DNA from 2 places in the Fusobacterium mortiferum ATCC 9817 genome. Region 1 is predicted to be linked to the other one. Evidence: riboswitches for the same ligand, from Rfam matches in the RefSeq annotation. Region 1 holds a riboswitch; the other holds the start of a gene.
The links. A riboswitch is a leader RNA that binds a small molecule or an ion and turns the genes downstream of it on or off. The one in region 1 is predicted to bind thiamine pyrophosphate.
Positions count from the first base shown of each region.

Region 2: linked by a shared signal. The riboswitch ahead of FMAG_RS05110 (YkoF family thiamine/hydroxymethylpyrimidine-binding protein) and the one ahead of thiC (phosphomethylpyrimidine synthase ThiC) in region 1 are both predicted to bind thiamine pyrophosphate.

Region 1 is NZ_GL987994.1:743,608-747,990, reverse strand. It holds gene FMAG_RS13155 (thiazole synthase) at 1-162, opposite strand, end outside; gene thiS (sulfur carrier protein ThiS) at 286-501, opposite strand; gene thiC (phosphomethylpyrimidine synthase ThiC) at 511-1,788, opposite strand; TPP riboswitch at 1,877-1,975, opposite strand; gene FMAG_RS13140 (bifunctional dihydroorotate dehydrogenase B NAD binding subunit/NADPH-dependent glutamate synthase) at 2,042-4,324, opposite strand.
Region 2 is NZ_GL987988.1:858,908-863,290, forward strand. It holds gene cysK (cysteine synthase A) at 1-721, opposite strand, end outside; gene hpf (ribosome hibernation-promoting factor, HPF/YfiA family) at 972-1,523, shown strand; gene FMAG_RS05105 (leucyl aminopeptidase) at 1,613-3,025, shown strand; TPP riboswitch at 3,072-3,173, shown strand; gene FMAG_RS05110 (YkoF family thiamine/hydroxymethylpyrimidine-binding protein) at 3,221-3,829, shown strand; gene FMAG_RS05115 (ECF transporter S component) at 3,834-4,383, shown strand, end outside.

The DNA of each region.
Region 1 (4,383 bases):
CTCCTTTGGATTTTGGAAGTTTATTCTTCTAAGTGCCATTGTTATAATTTGAGAACCACTAGCTTCTAACATAGGAGCTACTAAATTTTTATCAGCAAATTTTCCTGTTCCTGTAAGTAATCTACTACTAAACTCTTTTCCTTTTAAAATAAATTTTTCCATCTTTTCCTCCAATTATATTGTTAGTATTTTTTACTAGCAACTCATTCTCTCTTTATAATTTAATAAATTTCTCTTTTTATCCTTAAATTTTCACAAATTTGTCCTATATTATCAATTATAAAACTATCCTCCAGAAACGAAAGATAAAACTTCTAGATGATAATCTTCAGCTATTTTTTCTGTTTTCCAGTTATTTTTTTTCACTATTTCATCATTTACTAGAACAACAGCTCCAGATAAATCTATATTCCATTTTACTGATAATTCATTAAGTAACTCTTCCACAGTGATATTATCTTTTGAAATCTCATATTTTTCCCCATTTAAAATAATATTCATATTATCACCTTAATCTAAAATTTCGTTACATCTCTTCATTGGGCATAGATCTCCACACATTGTACAAACCTCTTCTTCAATAGGTTTTGAAGATTTTCTATACTCTTTTGCTTTTTCTGGGTCTAGACACTCTTCAAACATTCCATTCCAGTTTAACTCCCCTCTATGTTTACTCATTCTATTATCCCAATCTCTAGCTCCTTTTATTCCCTTAGCTATATCTGCTGCATGTCCAGCTATTCTTGAAGCCATAATTCCCTCTTTCATATCTTCTAAAGTTGGAAGTCTTAAGTGTTCAGCTGGAGTTACATAACATAGGAAATCTGCTCCATTAGCTGCAGCAATAGCTCCACCAATAGCAGCTGTTATATGGTCATATCCAGGTGCCACATCAGTTACTAATGGTCCAAGTACATAGAAAGGTGCATTATGACAAAGTTTTTTCTCAATTTGCATATTAGTAACTATCTCATGCATAGGGATATGTCCAGGTCCCTCTATCATCACTTGTACATCTTTTTCCCAAGCTCTTTTTGTAAGTTCTCCTAGTATTATCAACTCTTGAATTTGAGGAGCATCAGTTGAGTCAGCTATACTTCCTGGTCTTAATCCATCTCCTAAGCTTAATGTAACATCATATTTTCTACAAATTTCAAGTAATCTATCATAGTGCTCATAGAAAGGATTTTCTTTATCATTTAATATCATCCATTGAAAAAGAATAGAACCTCCTCTACTTACTATCTTTGTAAGTCTTTTATTATTTTTTAATCTATCTACACAAGTTCTATTTAGTCCTGCATGTATAGTTAAGAAATCTATTCCATCTTCACAATGCATCTCTACTACTCTAAACAGATCTTCTACGCTCATATCTTTTATATTTTTTCCTAGTTTTGCTACTGCATCATACATAGGAACAGTTCCTAACATAACTGTCGACTTTTCTACTAGCTCTTTTCTAAATTTTTGTGTATCTCCAAAAGTACTCAAATCCATTATAGCATCTGCTCCATACTCAATAGCTTTTTGTACCTTTACCATCTCCCCACAGTAATCACAACAATCTTCTGATACCCCTAGATTTACATTTACTTTTGTTCTTGTCCCCTCTCCTACTGCTCTTGGATATATATTTTTATGGTTTTTATTTGCTGGAATTACTATGCTCCCTTTAGCTATCTTTTCCATAAGCTCTTCCTTGCTCATTTGCTCATCTCTAGCTACTATTTCCATCTCCTTAGTAAATATTCCTTTTTTTGCTGCTTCCATCTGTGTTGAATACATATTTCCTCCTAAATCTTTCTCTAATTTTTCTAATAAAAAAAGCTCTGTACCAATGTACAGAGCTATAATTATACTGATTAATAAAAATCTAGTAAACATATTGCTTCCCTACGCTGGTATTATCCATATCAGGTTCTAAGGGTCAAGATTTCTCTTTCTCAGCCTAACGGCTCCCCTAGCAATCAACTATTCAATTTTTCTATCCTTACAAGCAAATTATATACTTGTAATTTTATTTTGTCAAGATAATTTTTTATTTGTTTTCCGCTTTCTTTCCTCTAAGATATCTATCTATCTCAGCTGCTGCTTTTTTCCCAGCTTCCATAGCTAATATAACAGTAGCTGCTCCTGTTACAGCATCTCCACCAGCAAAAACTCCCTCTCTTGAAGTTTTTCCATTTTCATCTGTCTCGATACCTTTCCATCTAGTAGTTACTAAATCTTTAGTAGTATCAGCAATCAATGGATTTGGAGAAGTTCCCAGTGACATAATGACAGTTTCTCCCTCTAATATAAATTCACTTCCATCTATCACAGAGAATTTTGCTCTTCCACTTTCATCTGGCTCTCCTAATTCCATTCTTACACACTTAACCTCTTTTACCCAACCTTTTTCATCTCCAATTATCTCTATTGGGTTTACTAGAAATTGGAATTTTACTCCCTCTTCTTTAGCATGATGTATCTCTTCACGTCTTGCTGGTAATTCTGCCTCTCCTCTTCTATATAGCACAGTTACATCTGCTCCTAATCTCTTTGCTGTTCTAGCTGCATCCATAGCTACGTTTCCTCCACCTACAACAAAGACTCTCTTTCCTATTTTTATAGGAGTAGCACAATCCTTTCTATTAGCTTTCATTAAGTTTACTCTTGTTAAAAACTCATTAGCTGAAATTACTCCATTATAATTTTCTCCTGGAATATTCATAAATCTCGGAAGTCCTGCTCCACTTCCTATAAATACAGCAGAATATCCCTTTTTATCTAACAAATCATCCACAGTAAAAGTTCTTCCTACAAAAGTATCAGTATGTACCTTTACTCCTAAAGAGTATAATTTCTCTATCTCTTTATCTACTACTTCTTCTTTTGGAAGTCTAAACTCTGGAATACCATAACTCAATACACCACCAAGTTTATGTAATGCTTCATATATAGTTACATCATAACCAAGCTTTGCTAAATCTCCAGCAGCTGTAAGTCCAGCAGGTCCTCCACCAATTATAGCTACCTTTTCCTCTCTTTTCTCCTCTACTTCTACCTTTGTATTATTTCTAATAGCCCAATCTCCTACAAATCTCTCTAGTTTTCCAATAGATACAGGCTCCCCTTTTATTCCTAAAATACACTTTCCTTCACATTGAGTTTCTTGAGGGCACACTCTTCCACATATAGCTGGTAGATTAGAGTATTTTGAAATTACTTTACTAGCTCCCTCTATATCCCCTCTCTTTATCTCTTGAATAAAAGCTGGTATATCTATTGATACTGGACATTCTTTTACACATAGTGGATTTTTACAATTCAGACATCTTTGTGCTTCTTTTTGTGCTTCTTCAAGATTATATCCATAGCACACTTCATAGAAATTTTTATTTCTCTTATCTGGGTCTTGCTCTCTTACAGGAACCCTTCCTTTTATTTCAGATAAGTCACTATGCATAGGACAAGAATCATTATGATGTGTCTCTCCATCTTCTATCTCAAGAATATTTCTTCCCTCTGTAGTTTTATACATCATCTGTCTTCTCATTGCTTCATCATAGTCTACCTTATCTCCATCAAACTCTGGTCCATCTACACAAGCAAATTTTACCTTACCATCTATTGTAACTCTACAAGCTCCACACATTCCTGTTCCATCTACCATAAGTGGGTTTAAGCTTACTGTATTTGGCAGATTATACTCTCTACATTTCATAGAGGCAAATTTCATCATTATCATAGGTCCAATTACAATAGCATGGTCATATTTTTTATTTTCTTCTTTTATTAGTCTATCTATTACATCAGTTACTCTTCCGTGTATTCCATAGCTTCCATCATCAGTACAGATATAGAGATTATTTGCTACCTCTTTCATCTCTTCTTCTAATATTAATATATCTTTGCTTCTAGCTCCAACTATTACATCTGCTTCTATTCCATTTTCCTTAAACCATTTTACTTGTGGATAGATAGGGGCTGTACCTACTCCTCCAGCAACAAATAGATATTTTTTTATTTTTAATTCTTCTAATGGTATATGTAAAAATTCACTTGGTTGTCCCAATGGACCTACTACATCTTGAAAATACTCTCCCTCATTGTAGCTTGCCATCTTTTTTGTTCCCTCTCCAACTACTTGGAAAACTATTGCTACACTTCCTACCTCTCTGTCATAATCACAAATAGTAAGTGGTATTCTCTCCCCTTTTTCATCAGTTTTTACAATCAAAAATTGTCCTGGCTTTGCTCCATTTGCTAAATCTTTTGCCTCAACATCCATATAACAAATCTCTTTAGTTAACCATTTTTTCTTTAAAATTTTATACATAAGTACACTCCTTTTTCCAGTATATATTTTTATATAGTGATTTTATATTATCCTTTATT
Region 2 (4,383 bases), on a different contig from region 1:
AAATATTATCAGCTAAGGTTTTATCATAGACACTTGGAATTTTTCCAGTACTCATTCCCATTCCTTGTATTTTATGATTACCAATGTATCCTTTAGATAATAGAGGGGAATTAAGTGGTTCAACAGGAAAAGTTTTTATATTTGGAAGAACCTCTTTTAATTTTTTAGATATCCCAGAAAAGCTTCCTCCAGTTCCAGTACCACAAAAAAATATATCAAGTTTATAATTTAAATCTTTTAAAATTTCATTAGCAGTAGTTTTATAATGAGCTTTAGGATTATTGATATTATCAAATTGATTAGGTATAAAGACATCTTTGATATTATTTTTTAATTCTTCTAATTTTTCTAAACAAGCTTTCATTCCTAAAATACCAGGAGTAAGAATAACTTCAGCACCATAAGCTTTCATTAATTGAATTCTTTCTATGCTCATAGTATCAGGCATAACTATTTTCAAAGGATATTTTTTAATAGCACAAATCATAGCTAAAGAGATTCCAGTATTTCCACTAGTAGCTTCCATTATAGTAGTACTATCTTTTATTATTCCTTTTTTCTCTGCATCCTCTATCATTTCTAAAACAATTCTATCTTTTGTACTTCTACTAGGATTATAACCTTCTAGTTTAAGAAAAATATTATTTCCATATGTATTTAAATTATTTATTTTTAACATTGGGGTATTACCAATTAAATCTAAAATAGAATTTTTTATCATAAATTTTCCTCCTAAAATTTTATAATAAGATTTTAAAATAAATTATTAGAAAAATGAAGAACTCAAAATTATAAAAATAATATTCATAAAAAATGGAAGTAATTTAATAAAATCTAGGAATTAATAAAAAAAATAACTCAATTAAAAAGAACTAAAAAAATAAAAAATTTTTAAATAAAAAAAAGGAAATTGGCAATTTGTGGAGTATAATAAAGTAACAAAACAAAAGATACAACAAGGAAGTGGTATTATGAAAATGACTATCCATGGAAAACAATTAGTTATAACAGATGCAATCAAAAATTACGCGGAGACTAAATTAGGAAGGGTTGAAAAGTATCACGACGGTATAATAGAACTAGCTATTAATTTATCAGCGGTAAAATTAAAAACTGGTAATTATCATACAGCAGAAGTTTTAGCTTATCTAGGTGGAAGTACAGTAAAAGCTTCTTGTACAGATGCAGACTTATATGCAGCTATAGATGGAGTTTCAGACGTATTAGAAGGTCAATTAAAGAAACATAAAGATAAAATAAGAACTGCTGTTCAATCAAGAGAACCAATGATTAGAAAAGTAAAATATGACCCAGAAACAAATACAGTTGAGAAAGAAGCAGCTGTAAATGTTGTAAAGGTATATTTACCTCCTAAACCAATGGACGTAGAGGAAGCAATACTTCAACTAGAAATTTTAAATAGAGCATTCTTCCCATTTACAAATGCAGAAACAGGAGAAATGAACATAGTTTATAAGAGAAAAGATGGAGACTATGGACATATAGAACCTTCAAAAAGATAAGTTAAATTTGAAAATTTAATAAAAAAAGGCTACCATATTGGTAGCCTTTTTGATATAATAGAGAAAAATAGTATTTAAAGGAGTGAGATATGAAAGTAGTAGATAAATTAGAAAAATTTTATGATAGAAATCTTATTTTAGTAGTAGAGGGAGAAACTAATTATTGTGAATATATGTCAGAGTCTGAGAAAGAACTAGTTGAAAGATTAAAAGAGAGAAATAATTTTACTGGTAAAAAAGGAGAGGTGCTATCATTAAATTTTATTCAAAATGATAGATTAATCTCTATGGATATTTTAGGATTTGGTAAAAAAGAGGAGATTAGTGATAATCTTTTTAGAGAGGTAATATTTAAATATCTTTCAGATAAAAAAGGAAGTATACTAATCTCTACAAATACAAAAGAATTGGTTAAAGTGGAGATTCTTTGTGAAATAGTAGGAAATATCAACTACTCTTTTGATGAGTTTAAGGAGAAAAAATCTGAAAAATTAGATGTAGAGTTTTTTAATATTGAACTTACTAACTTAGAAGAGAGTCTAATTTTAAATGAGGCTACTGATGTAATTAGAAACTTAGTAGATTTACCAGCAAATATAATCAATCCAATAACTTTAGCTGAAAGAACAGTTGAATTAGGAAAAGAGTTTGGATTTGAGGTTGAAGTACTAGATGATAATAAGATACAAGAGTTAGGAATGAATTTATTATATAGTGTAGGAAAAGCCTCTGTTACAAAACCAAGACTTATAGTCATGAGATATTTTGGTGATAGAGATTCTAAAGATATAATGGGATTAGTAGGAAAAGGACTTACATATGATACTGGAGGGCTTTGTATAAAGCCGGCTGATTCTATGATGAATATGAAAGATGATATGACAGGAGGAGCTACAGTAATAGGGGCTATGTGTGCTATCGCTAAAAATAGACTTAAGAAAAATGTAGTGGCTGTTGTTCCAGCTTGTGAAAATGCTATCAATGGGAATTCATATAGACCAGGAGATATTATAAAATCTATGAATGGGAAGTATGTGGAAATAATAAATACTGATGCAGAAGGTAGACTTGCATTAGCAGATGCTATAACATATATAGTAAGAAATGAAAAAGTATCAGAGATAATAGATGTAGCTACCCTTACAGGAGCTATGATGGTAGCTTTAGGTACTTTTACTACAGGGGTATTCTCTAATAGAGATGAAGTTTACTCTCTTTTAGAAAAATCTTGTAGTAAATATGGAGAGAGAATTTGGAGAATGCCATTAGATGAAGAGTTTGCTGAGGATTTAAAATCTGATGTAGCAGACTTAAAACATATGGGAGCTAGATGGGGAGGTGCTATATCAGCAGCAAAATTTTTAGAAATATTTGCTGAAGGAACACCTTGGACACATATGGATATAGCTGGAACAGCTTATAATAATTCAAGTAAATGGTATAAAAAGGGAGCTTCTGGAGTTCATGTAAGAGGACTTTATGAGTATTGCAAAAATAGATAAAAAAATTATAGACAAAACGAATATTAAGTGATATATTATATTTTGTTAATAATAACTGGGGAGCCTTTTGGCTGAGAATGAGTAAAACTCTAAACCCATTGAACTTGATTTGGTTAATACCAACGAAAGGAGTAGTTATAACTAAGATATTAATTTATAATTCCTCCTTTTGTAATTTAAAAGGAGGATTTTTTTATGGGATTGAAAGATTGTTTATGGTGTATTGGAGGTGCTAGCAAGGGAGTATCTGGAGCTAGATTTTCATTATACCCAATGAGTGACAACTTTGTTGAGATTATTTTAGGGGGACTTGAAAAAACAGATACAAGTAAAGTTTGGAAACAAACAGATAAATTGAGTACTTGTGTAAGAGGAAAAAGAGTGCATGTTTTTGATGTAGTAAAAGGGCTTTTTGTAAATGCTTACAGAGAAGATGTACATATGGCTTTAGAAGCTACTTTTTCTAAAGGGTGTCCTGGAGATACTGATGCTGATTCATTTATGGAAGTAGACGATGAAAAGGTAAATGAGAAAAATATTAGAGATAAAAAATTTGATGTAGTTAGTAAAATTTCTTTCTATCCAATGGGAGAAGAGGATTATATGGAACATATAGCAAAAATTGTTATGACAGCTAAAGAGAGAGGAGTTTTTGCTAGAAGCTCTCACTATGTTTCTATATTAGAGGGAGATGTACACAATGTTTTTGATGTATTAGAGGAGATTTTCAAATATGGAGAGGAAAATCTATCTCACTATATTTTACAAGTAACTATTTCTGTAAATAGTCCAACAAAGGAGTAAGAGTATGTTTAATTGGAAATTAAAAGATGTAATAATGGTTTGTATTTTTTCAGTGGTATTTTCATTTATCTATCTATGGGCTGTATATTTAGCTAATTTTATGGCGACACTATTAGCACCATTTGGATTAGCTCCATATGCCTATGAGATAGTTTTTGGTGTGTGGTTTATGGCTTCTACATTTGTTCCATATATTATTCAAAGAGCTGGAGTAGCTACAATTTCAGAAGTTTTATCTGCTGTAATAGAGGTAATTATGGGAAATATGTTTGGACCAATAGTTATTTTATCTGGAATAATTCAAGGAATGGGACCAGAGCTTGTTTTTGCAAGAAAAGGTTATAGAGATTTCTCTATGAAAAATATGTGTATAGCTGCTGTAGCTGCCTGTGTATTTAGTTTTATATGGGGATTTGTAAGAGGAGGATATGTAAAATTTACTCCTATGTATATTTTAGGAATGTTTATTGTAAGAGTGATTAGTTCTATATTCTTTGCTGGTATTATCTCTAAATTATTAGCTGAAAAATTAGCAAAAACTGGGGCTTTAAGTA